DNA from 3 places in the Pseudarthrobacter sp. TRD_SC_9 genome. Region 2 is predicted to be linked to each of the others. Evidence: predicted binding sites of a transcription regulator. Region 2 holds the regulator's gene; each other region holds the start of a gene.
What was found. Region 2 encodes HrcA, which represses chaperone genes, less so after heat shock. Its sites were predicted from a motif close to TTNGCACTCGNNNNNNNCGAGTGCNAA; they were not measured.
Positions count from the first base shown of each region.

Region 1: a site for HrcA is predicted at 4,058-4,084, ahead of groL (chaperonin GroEL). Genes of this name have one in related genera too.
Region 3: a site for HrcA is predicted at 2,412-2,438, ahead of ACWA13_RS12825 (FmdB family zinc ribbon protein). Genes of this name have one in related genera too.

Region 1 covers NZ_CM143956.1:987,314-993,674, forward strand. Annotated here, with positions in the region: gene ACWA13_RS04725 (siderophore-interacting protein) at 1-483, opposite strand, end outside; gene ACWA13_RS04730 (uracil-DNA glycosylase) at 499-1,275, opposite strand; gene ACWA13_RS04735 (DUF3263 domain-containing protein) at 1,371-1,700, shown strand; gene ACWA13_RS04740 (LytR C-terminal domain-containing protein) at 1,751-2,371, shown strand; gene ACWA13_RS04745 (cold-shock protein) at 2,497-2,703, shown strand; gene ACWA13_RS04750 (ABC transporter substrate-binding protein) at 2,793-3,950, shown strand; gene groL (chaperonin GroEL) at 4,263-5,897, shown strand; gene ACWA13_RS04760 (ABC transporter substrate-binding protein) at 6,003-6,361, opposite strand, start outside.
Region 2 covers NZ_CM143956.1:2,014,010-2,020,370, forward strand. Annotated here, with positions in the region: gene ACWA13_RS09420 (GerMN domain-containing protein) at 1-764, shown strand, start outside; gene ACWA13_RS09425 (16S rRNA (uracil(1498)-N(3))-methyltransferase) at 779-1,546, opposite strand; gene dnaJ (molecular chaperone DnaJ) at 1,549-2,676, opposite strand; gene hrcA (heat-inducible transcriptional repressor HrcA) at 2,728-3,741, opposite strand; gene ACWA13_RS09440 (DUF3097 domain-containing protein) at 3,912-4,772, shown strand; gene ACWA13_RS09445 (DUF4870 domain-containing protein) at 4,850-5,269, shown strand; gene hemW (radical SAM family heme chaperone HemW) at 5,304-6,361, opposite strand, start outside.
Region 3 covers NZ_CM143956.1:2,761,001-2,767,361, forward strand. Annotated here, with positions in the region: gene ACWA13_RS12810 (GNAT family N-acetyltransferase) at 149-766, opposite strand; gene galU (UTP--glucose-1-phosphate uridylyltransferase GalU) at 773-1,678, opposite strand; gene ACWA13_RS12820 (5-formyltetrahydrofolate cyclo-ligase) at 1,752-2,384, shown strand; gene ACWA13_RS12825 (FmdB family zinc ribbon protein) at 2,504-2,791, shown strand; gene ACWA13_RS12830 (RcpC/CpaB family pilus assembly protein) at 3,169-3,759, shown strand; gene ACWA13_RS12835 (AAA family ATPase) at 3,780-6,361, opposite strand, start outside.

The DNA.
Region 1 (6,361 bases), 1.0 Mb from region 2:
AATGGCGGCAGAGATCGCCGGAATGGCGGCTTCATCGCCGGCGTAGAGGTACCAGTCGGCGTCGGGATCGGGGTTGTAGCCGCCGCCCGGGCCGGAGAAGCTGAATGTGTCCCCGGCACGGGCGTGGGCGGCCCAGGGGCCGGCAAGACCCTCATCGCCGTGGATGACAAAATCGATGGCCAGTTCCTGTGCGGACACGTCCACCCACCGGATGGTGTAGGTGCGGGTGACCGGCCAGTGCTCGCGCGGCATGGTGTCCTTGATGGCCGCCAGGTCCAGCGGCTGCGGGTACTCCACACCAGGCCGGGGAAAGGAAATCTTGACGTAGCGGTCCACGAAGCCGTTGTTGACGTACTCAGCGAATCCGGGACCGCCCGCCACGATCCTGATCATGTGCGCGGAGAGCTGCTCCCGGCGAAGTACTGTCAGGGTGATGATCGGCCTGATCCGGCGCTGTGCAGAGGTGTCAGCAGGAGTACTCATATAGGTAAGCCTAAGTTAATGTGGCAGCTCCCAGGAAACGCTGCCTGCTCCCTGCTCCTGCAACAGCGTATTCACCTTGCTGAAGGGCCTGGACCCGAAAAACCCGCGTGATGCGGACAGCGGACTGGGGTGTGCACTGACGACCGCGGGCGTCCCGTCCAGCAGGGGTGCCAGGTTCCGGGCGTCCCGACCCCAAAGAACCGCCACCAGTGGTTGCCGCGAGCCGTCAGGCCGGCGGCGCCCGGCCACTGCCCGGATGGCGGCGGAAGTGACTGCCTCCCAGCCCTTTCCGCGATGTGACCCGGCGGCGCCGGCCTTCACGGTCAGCACCGTGTTCAGCAGCAGGACTCCCTGCCCGGTCCATGCTGACAGGTCGCCATGCTTTCGTGGCGGCAGTCCCAGGTCCGCCTCAAGTTCCCGGTAGATATTGGCCAGGCTGCGGGGAATGGGACGCGTTGCCCGGTCCACGGCGAAGGCCAGCCCCACAGCATGCCCCGGCGTCGGGTAGGGATCCTGGCCAACTACCAGAACCCGCACGTGGGCCAACGGCTGGCGGAAGGCTCGGAGAATGTCCGACGGCGCCGGGAGGACCAGGTGCCCGGCCTCGGCTTCGCCGGCTACGAAAGCCAGCGTCTTCCGGATTTCCGGCTCAACGCAGGCCAGAGCCTCTGCCCAGTCCGGTGCCACCAGTTCAGTCAGCGGGCGCTCTGCCATGGCCCGGAGTTCAGCAGCATCGTCCTCGCTGCGTCGGGCCGGGGCCGGCAGGTCAAAGAGCGGTTCGGGATCAGACATCCGTCCATTCTTGCAGCCGCGGCAAATGACAACGGTGTTATTCGTCCGTAGCATGGGAGGAACACTTTGCGCCTCCAAGCCGGAAGGATTTTGCCGTGGCAGAACCAGCGCACGAATACCTGCAGCAGCCAGCCGGTGAGGACTCCCTGCTGGCAGGATTTACCCTCCGCGACTCGCCCCTGTCGGAGCGGGACCAGCAGATGCTGGCCCTCGAACGGCAGTGGTGGAAGTACGCCGGAGCCAAGGAACAAGCCATCCGCGAGCTGTTCGGTTTGTCCGCCACGCACTACTACCAGAGCCTCAATGCGCTCATCGATACCGAGGACGCCTTGGCCTACGATCCCATGCTCGTCAAGAGATTGCGTAGACTACGTACGTCGCGTCAACGCGCCAGGACGGCACGCCGCCTGGGCTCGGACGCTTAATTAGTCCGCGCTGAGCCATCAGCTGCAACAACCAAGGATGACTCGCCACCATGACCCAATATGCCCGGGATGAATTCGACCAGGTACCGGAATCCTCTGCACGGCAAGGTGTTCACAGGACAGTATCGGCCCCTGCCCGCAAGCGGCTGTGGCCGGTCATCACGGTAGGCGTTATTGCGCTCCTGGTTGGACTCGCTGCCTTCTTCATTTTCCCCACGCTTGGGCTGGGCCCCGGCGGTACACCCGCCGCGGTGAGCGACACTCCCAGCACATCGTCGGCACCCACTGAGGCGCCGGCGTCGGACACTCCCGCTGAACCGGAACCCACTCCCAGTGCGCCCGAAGGTGAGCCGTCTGCGGAACCGGAGCCAACACCATCGGAGGTCGCTGCAGCCGTTGACAAGACCCAACCGGTAGCCGTCTTCAACGGTGCCGGAGTGGGCGGCCTGGCCGGCCAGGTGGGCGCCGTAGTGCAGACGGACGGCTGGGCCCTCGCCGAAGTAGGCAACTGGGGCGGCGCCCCACAGCAGACATCAGTTGTCTTCTATACCGGTCCCGCGCAGCTGGCCAATGCCCAGGCATTGGCGGGATTGCTGGGCATTTCCACGGTGGTTGAAAGCGCCGAATTCCGGCTTCCGCTGGTGGTTGTACTGGGACCGGGATACCAGTAAGCCGTTCCGGATTACGCCTGAATAACTATTGCCGACCGGCCGCGTGGGAACCTCCTGGACACCTCTCGCCGCTGGCTAAAGTAGCCTCAAGTCTTGATCCGCGAGCTACGTGAAAGTTGGAGACCATGGCATTGGGAACCGTTAAATGGTTCAACGCCGAAAAAGGCTACGGCTTCATCTCAGTGGATGGCTCCGGGAATGACGTCTTTGTCCACTGGTCTGCCATCCAGGGTGAAGGCTACCGCGCCCTGGAAGAGGGCCAGCGGGTCGAGCTTGAAGTCGGCGAAGGCGAAAAAGGCCCGCAGGCCGAAAGCGTCCGGCCGGCCCCGTGATTCCTGCTCTGCGTAGCTGCGCCCTTGGACTGTCGGGCGCCCTGGTCCTGACCGTGACGGCATGCAGCGGGGTCGCCGGTAATGCCCGTATGGCGGATGTTGAAGCCAGTGGTGACGGCACCCTGCGGATCGGCGTGATCCTGGACAATGCCGGCGATCAGTCCTTCCTCAATGACGCCCAGCGCGCGGCTGTGGAACTGGCTGTCAAGGACATCAACGCAGCGGGCGGCCACAAGGGCAAGCCGGTGGAGCTCCTGGAAACGCCCACGGGTGACCCTGCGGCCCAGGCCCGCAAACTCGCTGACACCAAGGCCGATGTTGTTATTGGCCCCACCGATTCCGGCAACGCCCCAGCCGCCATCGACGTCCTCTCCCGCGCCGGCATCACTTTGATCTCCCCGGCAAATACTTCCTCAGGTCTCAGCAGCTACAAGTCGGGCGGCTACTACTTCCGCACGGCAGCTGCCGATATTGCCCAGGCACCAGTGCTGGTCAAGCTAGCCAGGGACACCGGAGCCAAGAGCCTGGCAGTCATCGCGCAGGAGGGCAGTTACGGCAAGGCCGTTTCCGACGCCGTAGCCGCCGTTGCGGAGGACTCCGGACTGGGCACGCCTGTCATCGTGGAATTCGCGCCGGGCGAAGCAGCCGACGCCGCCGCCAAGATCCGCGACGCCGCCGCGGACGCCGTCGTCGTCATCGCCCGTGAAGGTTCCCAGGGAGCCCTGGCGGAACTGAAGAATGCCGGAATCTCCGGCGCGAAGCTGCTGCTCGCTGACGCTGCTTTTGACCAGTTTGAAACCGGGCTGGCGAAGGGCACGCTGGAAGGTGCCCGCGCAGTGCTTCCGGGCGTCTTCCCCACGGCCGAATTCCAGGACCGGCTGCTGTCCGTTGACCAGGATCTGGTGGACCTGACGTTCGCGGCCGAGAGCTATGATGCAGTCATCCTTGCTGCGCTTGCTGCCGAGGCCAGGGAAGACGACGCCGGGAAGTCGATTGCAGCAGGCCTCATCGCCGTTTCAGGGGGCGGGGCCGGTACCGGTGCCGATCGGAAGGTATGCACCTCCTTCGCAGAGTGCCGCGAGTCCCTGGATTCCGGATCTGAGGTGGATTACGACGGCCAGTCAGGTCCGGTGGCATTTGATGAGAACGGCGACGTCACCTCGGCCAGCTACATGACCTTCACTTATGGGCCGGATAACAAAGCGACCCTCTCCGGCCAGGAATCTTCAGCCCGCACCGGTGGGTGACTTGATGCCGCGCAGGCGGTGATCGCCAGCAGCGAACTGCCGCCCGGTTCCGGGCCTTACGGGGTTCGGCTGCTTGCACTCTCACCGGGGGAGTGCTAATTATTGAGTTAGCACTCCCGCGTGCAGACTGCTAAATGTTGGCCGGTTCTTCCGGTCCGCATCCGCTGCTGGACCGGGGGCGAAAGAAAACACCTTGCTGGGTGAGATCCCGCAACCGTCGGCATACAGAGGCCGGCGGCGAAGGATCGTCCGTCGCGGGCACTTCAGCAACGGTCCATTCTTAACGACTGTCCCGAAAGGACTACTGCCGTTATGGCCAAGATCATTGCATTTGATGAAGAGGCACGCCGCGGCCTTGAGCGGGGCCTGAACATCCTCGCCGACGCCGTTAAGGTCACCCTCGGCCCGCGTGGCCGCAACGTCGTCCTCGAAAAGAAGTGGGGCGCCCCCACGATCACCAACGATGGTGTTTCCATCGCCAAGGAGATCGAGCTGGACGATCCTTACGAGAAGATCGGCGCCGAGCTGGTCAAGGAAGTTGCCAAAAAGACGGATGACGTCGCAGGCGACGGCACCACCACCGCAACCGTCCTGGCCCAGGCCCTCGTCAAGGAAGGCCTGCGCAACGTAGCCGCCGGCGCGGACCCGCTGTCCCTCAAGCGCGGCATCGAAAAGGCCGTAGACGCCGTCACCACCGAACTCCTGGCCTCCGCCAAGGAAATCGAAACCAAGGAAGAGATCGCCGCTACTGCCTCGATCTCGGCCGGTGACGATGAAATCGGTGCCCTCATTGCCGAAGCCCTGGACAAGGTCGGCAAGGAAGGCGTCATCACGGTCGAGGAGTCCAACACCTTCGGCCTGGAGCTGGAACTCACCGAAGGCATGCGCTTCGACAAGGGTTACATCTCCGCCTACTTCGTCACGGACGCCGAGCGCCAGGAAACGGTCCTTGAGGATCCGTACATCCTGATCGTCAACTCCAAGATCTCCAACGTCAAGGAACTGGTTGCTGTCCTCGAAAAGGTCATGCAGTCCAATAAGCCGCTGCTGATCATCGCCGAGGACATCGAAGGCGAGGCCCTGGCCACGCTGATCGTGAACAAGATCCGCGGCACCTTCAAGTCTGTTGCCGTCAAGGCTCCGGGCTTCGGTGACCGCCGGAAGGCCCAGCTCGCCGACATCGCCATCCTCACCGGTGGCCAGGTCATCTCCGAGGAAGTCGGCCTCAAGCTTGAGAACGCCGGCCTGGAGCTCCTGGGCCAGGCACGCAAGGTTGTTGTCACCAAGGACGAGACCACCATCGTTGAAGGTGCCGGCGACGCCGACCAGATTGCCGGCCGCGTTTCCCAGATCCGCGCCGAGATCGAAAACTCCGATTCGGACTACGACCGTGAGAAGCTGCAGGAACGCCTGGCCAAGCTGGCCGGCGGCGTTGCAGTCATCAAGGCCGGTGCCGCAACCGAAGTTGAGCTCAAGGAACGCAAGCACCGCATTGAGGACGCCGTCCGCAACGCGAAGGCTGCTGTTGAGGAAGGCATCGTCGCTGGTGGTGGCGTTGCCCTCATCCAGGCCGGCGCCAAGGCGTTCGCGAACCTGAACCTGACGGGTGACGAAGCAACCGGTGCGAACATCGTCCGCGTTGCCATCGACGCCCCGCTGAAGCAGATCGCCTTCAACGCCGGCCTCGAGCCCGGTGTTGTGGTGGACAAGGTCCGCGGCCTGCCCGCAGGCCACGGCCTGAACGCTGCAACCGGCGAGTACGTCGACCTGCTGGCTGCCGGCATCAACGATCCGGTCAAGGTGACCCGCTCTGCACTGCAGAACGCCGCCTCCATTGCCGGCCTGTTCCTCACCACCGAGGCCGTTGTTGCTGACAAGCCCGAGAAGAACGCTGCCCCCGCGGGCGGCGACGACATGGGTGGCATGGGCGGTATGGGCGGCTTCTAGCCTCTCCTACCGGACCTGCTACCGGACACAAAAGCGGCTCCCTCTTCTGAAGTGAGGAGGGAGCCGCTTTTTTTGTTGGCTCGTTAGCTGGATTCCGGAGTGCAGCTACTTACTGGCGCCGGCAATCATGGCTTCAACTTCCTTCTTGAAGGCTTCGGCGGCGGCCTGCGGGGTGAGCCTGTCGTAGAGAACCTCATCGGTGTAGCGCTTGATGACGTTCTGCACGCTGCCCGCACCTACCGGCGGGACCGGCGGTGCTTCCTTCATGTCCGGCTCGATCTCTGTCAGGAAGGACACCACCGTGGTATCGGCCGGCTTCAGCGAGGCAGTGATGCTCTCGACGATTTCGGAGTTGGTGGGCACGCCGCGGTCCGTCATCAGAATCGCCCCGGCCTCGGGGCTGTTCGTCAGGTAGTCGATGAACTTGGCAGCGGCTTCCGGGTGCTTGCTGCGCGAGGAAGCCG
Region 2 (6,361 bases):
CCCCGCTGGAAACGACGCAATCGTCCAACAAAGCGCCCATCTACTGGATCGGCCGAAGCGGTGAGCATGTCTTCCTGTACAGGGAATTCCGTGATGTCCCCGAACAGGACAATCCCGTGACCCGGGCGCTCAGGGCGATGATGTCCGAGACGCCCCTTGACCCGGACTTCTTCACCTCCTGGCAAAATCCGAAGGAACTGGAAACTTCGATTTCCGGCCAGAACATCATTACCGTTGACGTCTCGGAAGACGCTTTCAACAGCACCCTGGATGCCGGAATGGCCGAACTCGCCGTTCAACAACTGGTGCACACCGCGACAGCGGCCGCGGCAAGTTCCGGCCTGGTGGACACCAGCCAGCAGATCCAGGTCGTGGTGTTGGTTGACGGACACCCTGATTATCAGGCCTTCGGCCACATCCGGCTGGGCGCGCCGATGGCCCGGACGGCAGGCCTCGTTGCGCCAATCTGGATCACTGATCCGCAGGAAAACGTCAACGTCCCCAGCGGCACCGTGAAAGTAACGGGCCGAAGCACGGACCAGGGCGACCGCCTTCGCTGGCAATTGCTCCGGGAAAGCAACGGACAATCCAGCATCTATCTGAGCGGCGAAACCACCAGCGCGGCGGATGCCGGTTCGGCCGGGGTGTTCACGCTGGACCTGGCCTTGGAACGGGGAACGTACCAGCTGCGGGTCTCGCGCATTGCTGCCGAATCGGCGGAGCTTTCCCTGTATACGGACACCAGAAAGTTCAACGTAGGTTAGCGGCGGCCCAGGGCCTACCAGCGGCCCAGAATGTCATTGGCCACTACGGCAGCGGCAGGCCCTGCCGTCGAGGACCGCAGCACGTGGTGGCCCAGCAGTGCAGTCACGGCACCGGCGCCGCACAACCGGGTCACTTCACGGGCAGCGATCCCGCCCTCCGGTCCAACAATCAACAGGATCCTGCCACTGGGGGACGGCCCGGTCCGGCTGGTCCAGTCCTCAAGAACTGAGCGTAGCGGCCGGACGGCATCCTCATGCAGGATCACCGCAAGGTCTGCCGCCGCTGCCTGCCTGGCCAGTCCGGCGGTGTCGACGATTGATTCCACGCCCGGAATCCAGGCACGACGCGCCTGCTTGGCCGCGGCTGCTACCACCGACTCCCACTTGGCATGAGCCTTTGCCGCACGATCCGCCTTCCAGCGGACGATGGAACGTTCGGACTGCCAGGGGATCACACCATCGATACCAAGTTCAGTGGCCATCTCGATGGCAAGCTCATCCCGGTCTCCTTTGGCAAGTGCCTGCACCAACACCAACCGGAGTGCTGGTTCGGGCTCAACGGTCACCGTGAGGCAGTCGACGCTCAACTCCCCGGGGGCGGCAGTGGCCACTGTTCCGCTGATGCGGTTGCCACTGCCGTCGGCGAGGTCAACCGGCTCGCCTACGGCAAGTCTCTTGACGGTCACCGCATGCCTTGCCTCCGGGCCCTCCAGGACGAACGTAGAACCTGGCCGGACGTCCGCAAGAGCACCCTTGGGGGTGAAGAAGACAGGATTGGTCATTGCTAGAGGTTGCCCAGCCGGTCACGCAGCTTAGCGAACACGCCTCCACTGGCCGCGAGTTTCCCCTCAGTGAACTGCTCGCCGCGAAGCTTCGCCAACTGGCGCAGGAGGTCCTCCTGGGTGGCATCGAGCCTCGTTGGAGTCTCTACCTGGAGGTGCACCTTCAGGTCGCCACGGCCGTAGCCGCGCAAGTGCGTGACGCCGAGTCCACGAAGCGTAATGATTTCACCGGACTGCGTGCCGGCCTTGACGTCGATCTCCTGCAGGCCGTCGAAGGTCTCGAGGCTGATTTCCGTCCCAAGGGCCGCAGCGGTCATGGGGATGTTGAGGGTGGCGTGGAGATCGTCGCCATCCCGGACGTAGGTGGAATCGCTATTTACGCGGATCTCGACATAAAGGTCACCGGCCGGACCGCCTGCCGGCCCGGCTTCACCCTGCCCTGAGAGCTGGATGCGGGTACCGGTGGCTACACCCGCCGGAACCTTAATGGTGATGGATCTGCGGCTCCTGATCCGCCCCTGGCCGTTGCATTCGTTGCAGGGATCCTTGATCACGGTACCGAAGCCCTCGCAACTGCCGCACGGTGCCGCCGTCATAACCTGACCCAGGATGGACCGGACCGCCCTTTGGATCTGGCCGCTGCCGCCACAGACGTCGCAGCGTTCCGGGGAGGTGCCCTCGCGGCAGCAGCTGCCATCGCACGTGGGGCACACGACGGCGGTATCCACTTCCAGCTTCTTGTTGACGCCGAACACGGCGTCCCGGAGGTCAATGCGGACGCTGATCAAGGCGTCCTGACCACGACGCACCCTGGAGGCGGGTCCGGCCGTGCCACCGGCACCGAAGAAGGTGTCAAAAATGTCCTGGAACGCGAAGCCCTGGCCAGCGTACTGGCCTCCGCCAAAGCCGTTGTCGGTGCCGTTCTCGTTACCGGTGGTGTCGTAGACCCGGCGCTTCTGCGGATCGGAAAGAACCTCGTAGGCGTGCGTGACGGCCTTGAACCGGTCAGAGGCGTCCTCACCCGGGTTGACGTCCGGGTGAAGTGTCCGTGCCAGCTTTCGGTAAGCCTTCTTGATTTCCTCCCCGGTGGCTTCCGGTGAAACCCCAAGGACGTCGTAGTGGCTGCTCAAGTCTGATTTCTCTTCCTGTTGTCAAGCTTTACTTCGAAGATGCTGCGGACCCTACGGTCCAAGAATGCGCGAAAGATAGCGCGCCACGGCCCGAACGGCAGCCATGGTGGTGGGATAATCCATGCGGGTGGGTCCCAGGACGCCAATTTTTGCCAAACTGTCAGGTCCATACGCCGTGGCGACCACGGAAGCCTCTGCCAGGCCGTCGTAAGGGTTCTCCCGTCCGATACTGACGGCGACACCGCGGGGATCCTGGGCCATCTCGCTGAGGAGCCTGAGCATGACCACCTGCTCTTCCAGGGCTTCCAGGACCGGCCCGATGCTCAGCGGAAAGTCGACGTTGGAACGGGCGAGGTTCGCTGTTCCGGCCATGACCATCCGTTCTTCCCTGCTGCCCTGCGCGAGTGCTTCCAGTCCCTGCGCCAGCGTATTGGCGGCAGCACGGTGGACGGGAGCAGCCGCAGCGACGGCGGCAGGCAGCGTCTGCGGGAGCTGACTGAGCAGCGTGCCGTGGGTGGCCGAAAGGAAACCGGCCCGGAGGGCTGCGAGGCCCTCCTCACCGATATCGGAACCGACATCGATGACCCGTTGTTCCACCTTTCCTGTCGTGGCGATCAGGACCACCAGCACCCGGCGCGGGGCCAGCAGCACAAATTCAATGTGCCTCACCTGCGCCCGGCTTTGCTGAGGGTACTGGACCACTGCAACCTGGTTGGTCAGCTGCGACAGCAGCCGCACGGTCCGGTCCAGAACGTCGTCGAGATCGTTCGAGCCCTCAAGGAGCGTCTGGATGGCCCGGCGCTCTGCCGGAGATAACGGTTTAACCGCCGAAATCTGGTCGACGAAGAGCCGGTAGCCCTTGTCCGTGGGTACGCGGCCTGCGCTGGTATGAGGGGCCGTTATAAGCCCTTCGTCCTCCAACGCCGCCATGTCATTGCGGATGGTGGCGCTGGATACGCCAAGGTGGTGGCGTTCAACCAGCGCTTTTGATCCCACCGGTTCGCGGAAGTGGACGTAGTCCTCCACTATGGCCCGCAGTACCTCCAGTTTGCGTGGATCGCTCATTGTCTACCTCCGTTCGATGGTCGCTCATGACTGGTGTATTGCTGATGGCTGCGAGGGTGTTAGCACTCGACATGCCCAAGTGCCAGTCTAATATGACTCGCCGCGTTGTTAGCATTGGTACCGCTCCGGGCGAAATCCGCCCGGTATGTGGCGTGAGGCTGGAAACCAGGATGCAGTACCAGAATTGGGGTCCGCAGGATCTGTCCGCGCCGGCGCGGACAGAACTTCCCGCCGTCCCGGTGGAACGGGGCATGGTCCTTGAGGAAGTGCAATCGGGCTGGGTGGGAGCCGTAACGCGGGTGGAAAAATCCGGCGGGATGCACTTGGTGGTGCTGGAGGACCGGCGCGGCAAGCCTCGATCCTTCAAGCTGGGTTACGGCTTCCTCCTGGAGGGCCAGCCCATCAGGCTCGACCCGCCGGTTCCCCGCACTGCGGGAACAGCAGGAGCAAGAACCGGCAGCCAAAGAACCGCTTCCGGTTCGGTGCGCGTTGCCGGACAACGCGCCCAGGTGGCAAAGGCCAGCCGGATCTGGGTCGAGGGAAAGCACGACGCCGAACTCGTGGAGAAGGTCTGGGGCGATGACCTCCGGGCGGAAGGAATCGTCGTCGAACCGCTGCATGGCATCGACGATCTCCCGGGCGCTGTCACGGCCTTTGGCCCCGGCCCCGGCCGCCGGCTCGGCATCCTGGTGGACCATCTGGTTCCGGACTCCAAGGAATCGCGGATCGCAAGTGACGTGATGGGCTCCCCCGGCGCGGCTGGCAACGTACTGATTGTTGGCCACCCTTATGTCGACGTGTGGCAGGCAATCCGGCCGGCGGTCCTGGGTATACCTGCGTGGCCGGTGGTGCCCCGCGGCCAGGACTGGAAGACCGGCATTCTCGCAGCTTTCGGCTGGCCGCATTCCACCAAGGAGGACATCGGGCTGGGCTGGCAGAAGTTGCTGTCCGCGGTGACCAGCTATGCCGATCTTGAAGCGTCGCTGCTCGGGCGGGTGGAAGAAGTCATCGATTTCCTCACGGCACCCTGATGGCCGCTGCAAGGGAACCGTGAATCACCAAGTATTCTTGCACTAACACCCTCCGCAGCACCGAAAAGGACATAACCGTGGCAGAGAACGCGCGCGACAACAGGGACACCCAGCCCGCCAGTGGCAGTCCCGAGTATCACGGCGTGCCCGCGAACGCCCTCCCGCTGACCGCGAACGAGGACCGCCAGTGGGCAACGCTCGCCCACTTCGGCGGGATCCTGGGCTGCATTCCGTCGCTGGTGATTTACCTGATCTTCAAGGACCGTGGGCCCTTTACGGCGCAGGAGTCCAAAGAAGCCCTCAACTTTACGCTTCCGCCCACAGTCGCTGCCGTTCTGGCCAACCTGCTGCTGTTCATTCCGGGAATCGGCAACCTCTTTGCCGTCATCGCCACGCTGATCTGGATCACCCTGACATGCTTCTCGGTTTCCGCCGGCATCCACGTTAACCGGGGCCAGCCGCACCGCTACCAGTACAACCTGCGCCTGATCAAGTAGTAATCAACCCCGGCCGATTTCAGCCGGCAACGTGTCAGTCGGGCAAAATTCGGCGGACGACGGCGTCAGCCAGCAACCTGCCTTTAAGCGTCAGTAGCAGCTTGCCTGCAAAAGCCTCGGCCGGGTCGATCAGTGAATCGGCAATGAGCCCGGCAATCGCCTGCCGTCCGCTGCCCAGGGATTCGATCTCCAGCCCTGATGCAAGGCGCGCCTCCAGGAGGACGCGCTCGACGTTCCTGGTTCCGGCGTCGAGCGTTTCCCGTCCGGCGGCCGGCGAGGAACCAGCAGCGAGCCGGCCTGCATAGGCGGTGGGGTGCTTGACGTTCCACCAGCGCACACCACCGACGTGCGAGTGGGCACCTGGCCCGATCCCCCACCAGTCATCACCACGCCAGTACGCGAGGTTGTGCCGGCATTGCTGCTCCGGGCCGCGCGCCCAGTTGCTGACCTCGTACCAGCCCAGGCCTGCGGCAGTGATCAGCTCATCCGCGAGTTCGTACTTGGCTGCGTGGTCGTCGTCGTCGATTCCGGGAACCTCGCCGCGCCGGATCTGGGCTGCGAGCTTCGTCCCCTCCTCCACAATCAGGGCATAGGCGCTGATGTGGTCCGGGCCGTAGGAGAGCGCAGTTTCGACCGAGAGCCGCCAGTCCGCCAGCGACTCCCCCGGCGTGCCATAGATCAGGTCAAGGCTGACAGCGAGCCCCGCCTGGCGGGCCCACTGCACAGCAAGCGGGACTCGGCTGGGAGTGTGGGTCCGATCCAGGACCTTCAGGACGTGCGGAACAGCCGACTGCATGCCGAACGACACCCGGGTGAAGCCGGCATCGGCAAGCAACTGCAGAGATTCGAGCGATACGGAATCCGGGTTGGCTTCGGTGGTGACCTCGGCCCCGGGGACCAGGCCCCAATGGGCAACGGCGGCTTTCAGGATGCGTGCGAGGTCCTCTGCAGGCAACAGCGTGGGGGTTCCGCCGCCAAAAAACACGGAGTTGAGCGGCCGGGCCGGCAGCCCCGACCCCGCCAGCGCTCTGGAAGCAAACTCCAATTCCGACATGGCCGTGGAAGCGTAGGCGTCCTGGGACGCACCGCCGC
Region 3 (6,361 bases), 750 kb from region 2:
CGCAACAGTGATGACGAGAATCACTGAGCTGCTAAGGGGAAAGTCCACACTCAAAACCGTATGAGCAATCGGCGGCTGCCCGCGGCATTAGCAGCGGTGTGTCGCGTCGAACGTGTGTGAACGGATCAAAGAACTACGACGGCGGCACTCAACGCCGCGAGTCCAGCCACCTTTTCAGGACGCCGTCCGGAACTTCCTCCGTGGTCAGTGCAAAGGAACGGTGATCGGCCCATTGCCCGTTAATGTGCAGGAACCGCTCGCGGAGGCCTTCGTCACGGAAGCCGAGTTTCTCCACGACGCGCAGGCTGGGGCCGTTTTCCGGCCTGATGTTAATCTCCATGCGGTGCAGGCCCAGGGTGTTGAAGCAGTGGTCGGTAGCCATGGCCACTGCTGTGGGCACGATTCCGTGCCCGGCGCGGCGATGGTCAATCCAGTACCCCAGGGTGGCCATCATGGCCGAACCCCAGACGATGGAGGACACGGTCAGTTGGCCCACTATCTGCGGCTTGCTGTATCCGGGCGTCCACTCGGTGATCAGGAACGGAAGGGCCGTCCCCTGGGCAGCCTGGCTTTTAAGCGACCTGACCATGTGCCGGTAGCCTGGCAGCCACCCTCCAGGCGCCGGGTTTGACGCCTCCCACGGCGCCAGCCACTCGGAGTTCAGTGACCGAACATGCATCCACTCTTTTTGGTCCCGGTACCGAATGGGACGCAGGACCAGGTCACCGTGTTCCAGCGTTACCGGCCAGATGGGGCTGCCCCGCACCGAAGGCTAGTCAGACAAGCCGGCAGCGAAACCGGGCAGCCACTCGCGCAGGCCCGGTCCCAGGTCATCGCTGTCGATGCCGAGCTGGATACATGCCTTCAGGTAGCTCAGTTTGTCTCCGGTGTCGTAACGACGGCCGCGGAAGACCACGCCGTAGACGCCATAGCCTTCGCCTTCGCCTGCTGCCAGTTCCTGGAGGGCGTCGGTGAGCTGGATTTCATCACCGCGGCCAGGGGCGGTGTTCTCCAAAACGGAAAACACCGAGTGGTGCAGGACGTAACGGCCAATGACGGCCAGGTTGGACGGCGCGTCTGCCACGTCCGGCTTTTCCACCAGTTTGTTGATGCGGAAGTAGTCCTCGCCGTCGATTGCTTCAATGTCCGCACAGCCGTAGGCGCTGATCTGAGATGGATCCACCTCGATCAGGGCCACGACCGAACCACCGGTCTTGGCCTGGACATCAATCATGACGCTCAAAAGTTCGTCGCGGGCATCGATCAGGTCATCACCAAGGAGTACTGCGAAGGGCTCTTCACCCACGTGCTGCTGGGCACGCAACACTGCATGCCCCAGCCCCTTGGGGTCGCCTTGGCGGACGTAGTGGATGTCACCGAGGTTGCTGGCTGCCTGGATGGAGGCGAGCTTGGCGGTGTCGCCCTTGGCCTCAAGTGCGGCTTCCAGCGTGGGCACGCGGTCGAAGTGATCCTCCAGGGCCCGCTTGTTCCGGCCGGTGATCATCAGCACATCGTGGAGTCCCACGGACACGGCTTCTTCCACCACGTACTGGATGGCCGGCTTATCAACAACCGGAAGCATTTCCTTCGGCATCGCCTTGGTGGCGGGCAGGAACCTGGTGCCGAGTCCCGCGGCAGGGATAACGGCCTTGCGTACTGGAGCGTTAGTGGTAGTCACTGGACTAATCTAACGGAGAGCACAGACATCCGGTAAACGTACTAGATCAGCAACAGCAGGGAAAGAGGGCACAATGACTCCCGATGCCGCCGCGGCCAAAGCCGAAATCAGGGCCCGGCACCGCCTGGCGCGCGCCCTGCACGCTGGCCAGGACCGGGAAGCCCAAGGCGCTGGCATTGCACGGCATGGGCTGGCATGGGCCCGGACGGTTGCCCGTCCCGGGTTTACCTCCTTCACCGTCTACCTCGGCGTGGGCACCGAACCGGCCACCGGCGCCCTCCTGGAGTCCTTACACGCCAACGGCTACACCGTGCTGCTGCCCGTCTGCGAACCTGGCCGCCGCCTGCTTTGGGTGGAATGGACCCCGCACTCCACGTTTGCCCGCAGCCGCTTCGCCCCGGTGATGGAACCGGTTGGTCAACGGCTGGATCTGGAGGCTGCCACGTCGGGCCGCCCGGGAGTGACGGGACTGGCCGGAATTATCCTGCCGGCCACCGCCGTCGACCGGTCCGGCAACAGGATCGGCCAGGGGGGTGGATATTACGATTCCTTCCTGGCCCCGCTCCGGGAGCAGGGAAATATCCCGCCCACCATTGCTGTTGTTTACGACGACGAAGTCCTGCCCGCCGGCACCATCCCCGCCGAAACGTTCGACGTGAAGGTTCAGGCAGCCTTGACCCCCGGTGGACTCGTCGCCTTTTTCTAGACGGGCCCGGCCCGTCCAGTGCTAGAATTAGCACTCAGGCCCTGAGACTGCTAAGGCTGTGGAGAGATCCCCGGCGCCGGCAGGCAGGACCTTACGTTTGCCCCAGAGGAGGATCATCAGTGCCCACGTATGCATATGCCTGCAAAGATTGCGGTAACGACTTCGACATCTTTCAGTCTTTCACTGACAGCACACTGACCGAATGCCCTGAATGCCAGGGCTCCCTGCGCAAGAAGTTCAACAGCGTCGGCGTCGTCTTCAAGGGCAGCGGCTTCTACCGCACCGATTCGCGCGATTCGAAGGGCAGCACTGTTTCCGCAGCCCCGGCTGGCGCCTCCGGCGCGCCTGCGGCTCCGTCACCTGCCCCTGCCCCTGCCCCTGCTGCAGCGGCGGCAACGGCGGGCTAGGCGCCCTGCCTTCACCTGGGGCAGCTTTCTGCTTCCGGGCTATTCACAACACCACGGGTTATCCACATACGACGTCGGACCCCTTCAGCAGGTGCGGTACGCGGACCTACGGTTCCTGTATGCCAGTCTTCCCGTACACGCCAGCAGACCCGCAGCCGGATGCTGCTCCCCGTCGCCGGGTGCGCCCTTCGGATACCTGGGCTTCCCATAGCCCGGCAGCATTGCAACGTCCCCTCCCAAGCGCCTCCAGAACGCAGGCCCTAAAAATCCTGCAGTCTCGATTCCGGGGACCCGGCAATCGTGCGGCCGGCACCCGACACCACTCACCCGCCGGCATTCTTGGTTGGCTTCGGGGCAGGCGCCGTCTTGCCATAGCAATGTTGTTATCCCTGGCTGCCGGGCTGACAGTTCACCAGCTCACGCCCGCTCCCATCAGTACAGCCACGGTTCTCGCCGCGGCACGTGACCTCCCGGCAGGCGCCACCCTTGGCGCCACGGATCTGAGGCAGTTAAGCGTTCCCCCGGAGCTCCTGGTGGACGGGACGTTCACCGAACTGCCTGCCCTCACAGGAAAGCAACTGGCCTCACCGGTCCTTCAGAGCCAAATCCTTACCACGGCCCAGCTAGTGGGCCAGGGCCTCCTTGCCGGAGCACCGGAGGGCTCTGCCGCAGTTCCGCTGAGAATGGCGGACCCTGCGTCCATCCAGCTCCTGTCCCCCGGCCAGCTGGTGAACATCGTCAAATCTTCAGACGGAGGCTACGGCAGCGGCGTGCCTTCGGAGGTTCTTGCAGAAGGCGTGGCCGTCCTATGGACCTCAGGCAAGGGCGGCGAAAGCAGCGAATGGCTGGGATCAGGTGAGACCGAAGGACTGGTGGTGGTAGCTGCCAGCCCCGCCCAGGCCGGGCGGCTGGCCGGAGCCTCCAGCCAGGGAAAGCTGTTCTTTGTGATGGTTGGCGCGGGCCCGTAAGTACCGCACCCCTTCAGTGCCTAGCCCCAGTGCGGCGGCTTCTGCTCCCGCAGCCAGGCGTCGTGATCGTGGTCCGAGGTGTCACCCCAACGCCGAGGATCATCCTCGGCGGCTTTGTTCGGAACCAGGCTCACGGCGTGGAGCGGCTGACGATCCGAATCCTGCCCGACTGCCGGTTCCCCGTCAGAGGCTGCGGACGAGGAAGCTGCGGAGGTGGCAGCTTCGGAGGGGCCTGATTCCTGCGCGGCTCCTGTGCTTGCCGGAACTGCTGAAGCTTCGGTGGCGGAAGCATCGGCGTCGTTCGCGTGCTGCTGGTTCATGATGTGATCCTTCCGGCCGGCCTCTTCATCCTGGCCGGCTGGTTCGCGCTTTTCGTGATGGCCGTGTCCGGCGGCCGCCGACTGATGGCCCTGGCGCTGGCGTCGGCCGCCCTGCTGGCTGCCTGACTGCACGGCGGCGTGGTCGTTCGCGGCGCTTTCCAGCGTCAGGCGCTCAACGTCGTCATCGAAGAACCCGCCCGCAGCGCCATGCCGGGCTGTTACGGGAACGTTCTCCAATCCAAGATAACCCGCGATGCGGTCAGCACAGGAGGAAGGATCCGTAAAGACTTCAATGGTCCACAGTGGCATGTAGCGCCAGCCTAGTCGCTCCAACAGTTGCGGGCGCAGGCGGCTCCGTTCACGCACACTCATGGCCCGGTACCGTTCCGTGCCATCAGATTCAATAGCAGCCGGCCGCGGGATCTCGCTGTCGTCCTTGCCCATGGTGCTAAGGGGATCCGCTGCAGCGGCAACGTCCAGGACGCCGTCGTACTGGTGCCAGACCCTGGCTCCGCGGGCCCGAAGGCGTTCAGCGAGGTCGGCGACCAAAGGATCGGCGCCCAACGACTGCTCGCTCGCCGCCGCACGGGAGACAGGGCTTCCCAAGTCAGAGTTTCCGGCAATTTCCCGGTCCAGCAGCTCGTACAGATCAACGGCACCGTGGCTCAGCCGGGTCCGGTCCAGGTCTTCGGGCCGGAAGCAGCTCAGGACGTGCATGGAGCGCCGGGCGCGAGTCATGGCCAGTGCAAACTTCGCCCGACCGCCCTCGGCTGACAGGGGTCCAAACCCGTGCAGGGCGCGGCCATGCGGGGTGCGGCCAAAACCTGGGGAGAAGATGACGTGGTCACGGACCATTCCCTGGGCCCGTTCCAAATCCACCACGCGGAAGGATTCGCTGCCGGCCGAGAAGAAACCGGAAAGGCCGGGATAGTTGGGCAGCTGCAGGCGGATGGCCTCACCGATCCTGGCAGCGTGGCGCAGGCTTGCGGTAACAACGGCCAGCGACGTGCGCGGCCGCAGACGAGCATGCTCGAACACCAGCTCCACCACGCGGTTGACTTCGGCCACCACGGATTCCACACTGTCGTGGTCTGCACTCGGCAATCCGGTGCCGTCCGGCAGGTACTCAACCACAAGGGAGCGATCCAGTCCGGTGGCGGTCTGGCCCTCCGGAAGGCGACGGAGCCCGCCGTCGTAAAAGCTCCTGCTCAGCTGAAGGACCAGGTCTTCGTCGATGGCCCGGTACACAGACCGCAACCGCCAAGCCGGCAGCACTTTGGACAAGGCTGCGAAGGCGCTTTCCACCTGCTGATGGGCAGATTCACCGGCCGCCAGCCTCTCCACGCCAACGGTAAAGGTCCGCGGGCTGGCGATGCGGTCGTCGCCGAAGGCAATAACCTGCCTGGCGCGCGCGATGGCCGGCAGCACCGCCTGCAGGGAGGTCGCCTCGGCGTCGAGGATGATGACGGCGTCAAAACCCTGGCTGGCCGGCAGTAGGCCGGTCATCAGGTACGGGCTGACCGCCCAGACCGGCACCAGCGTGGAGACCATGTCCGGTGCAAGGGCGCCCAATGCTCCAAGCGTTACACGGCCATCCTTAAGCAACCCGCGGAGTTGATCGGCCTGCCTGGGTTCGCTGCCAATTGCGGTGCGCCAGCGCTCGGCCAGAGTCCAACGCAACCGTGCCGCCCCGCTGGCGATGTGTGCGTTGTCAGCCAGGCGGTACTCGGCCTCCAGCTTGCGGAGGGCATCGCCGTCGGACATGGCCAGGTAGTCGTCGCCGCTGATCATGGCTTCAAGGACCGACTGCCACCAGGCAAGATCCAACTCGGCGGCCACGGCTTCTGCCGGAACTTCACGTTCGGCAAGGTCTGCCAGCAGCTCACCCAGCCCGTGCTCCCGCATGTTTTCCACCAACAGGGTGCGTTCCGGCAGGGTGTTCAAGGAACGGGTGTCCGCGGCCAGCGCTTCAAGACGCGCCATCAAGTCCTGATAGGGAGTGGATTCCAGGGCGCCCCCGGCTTCTGTGTGCTTCAGGGCTTCGCCCAGACCCGTCAGCTCGCGGCCCAGTGAGCGGTACATAACGTTGATCTCGGCCAAGCCGGACGGCACTGCCGGATGCCGCTGGGTTGTGGCGTATCCGGCCCAGAGAGCCCGCTGGTCCTGCACCAGCACCAGCGAACTGTGCAGATCTGCAATATGGACGCCCGGACGAACATATTCCTTGGCTACCCGCCGCAGCCGCGAACGCTGCATGGACGCCATCTCGATATTGCGTTCCC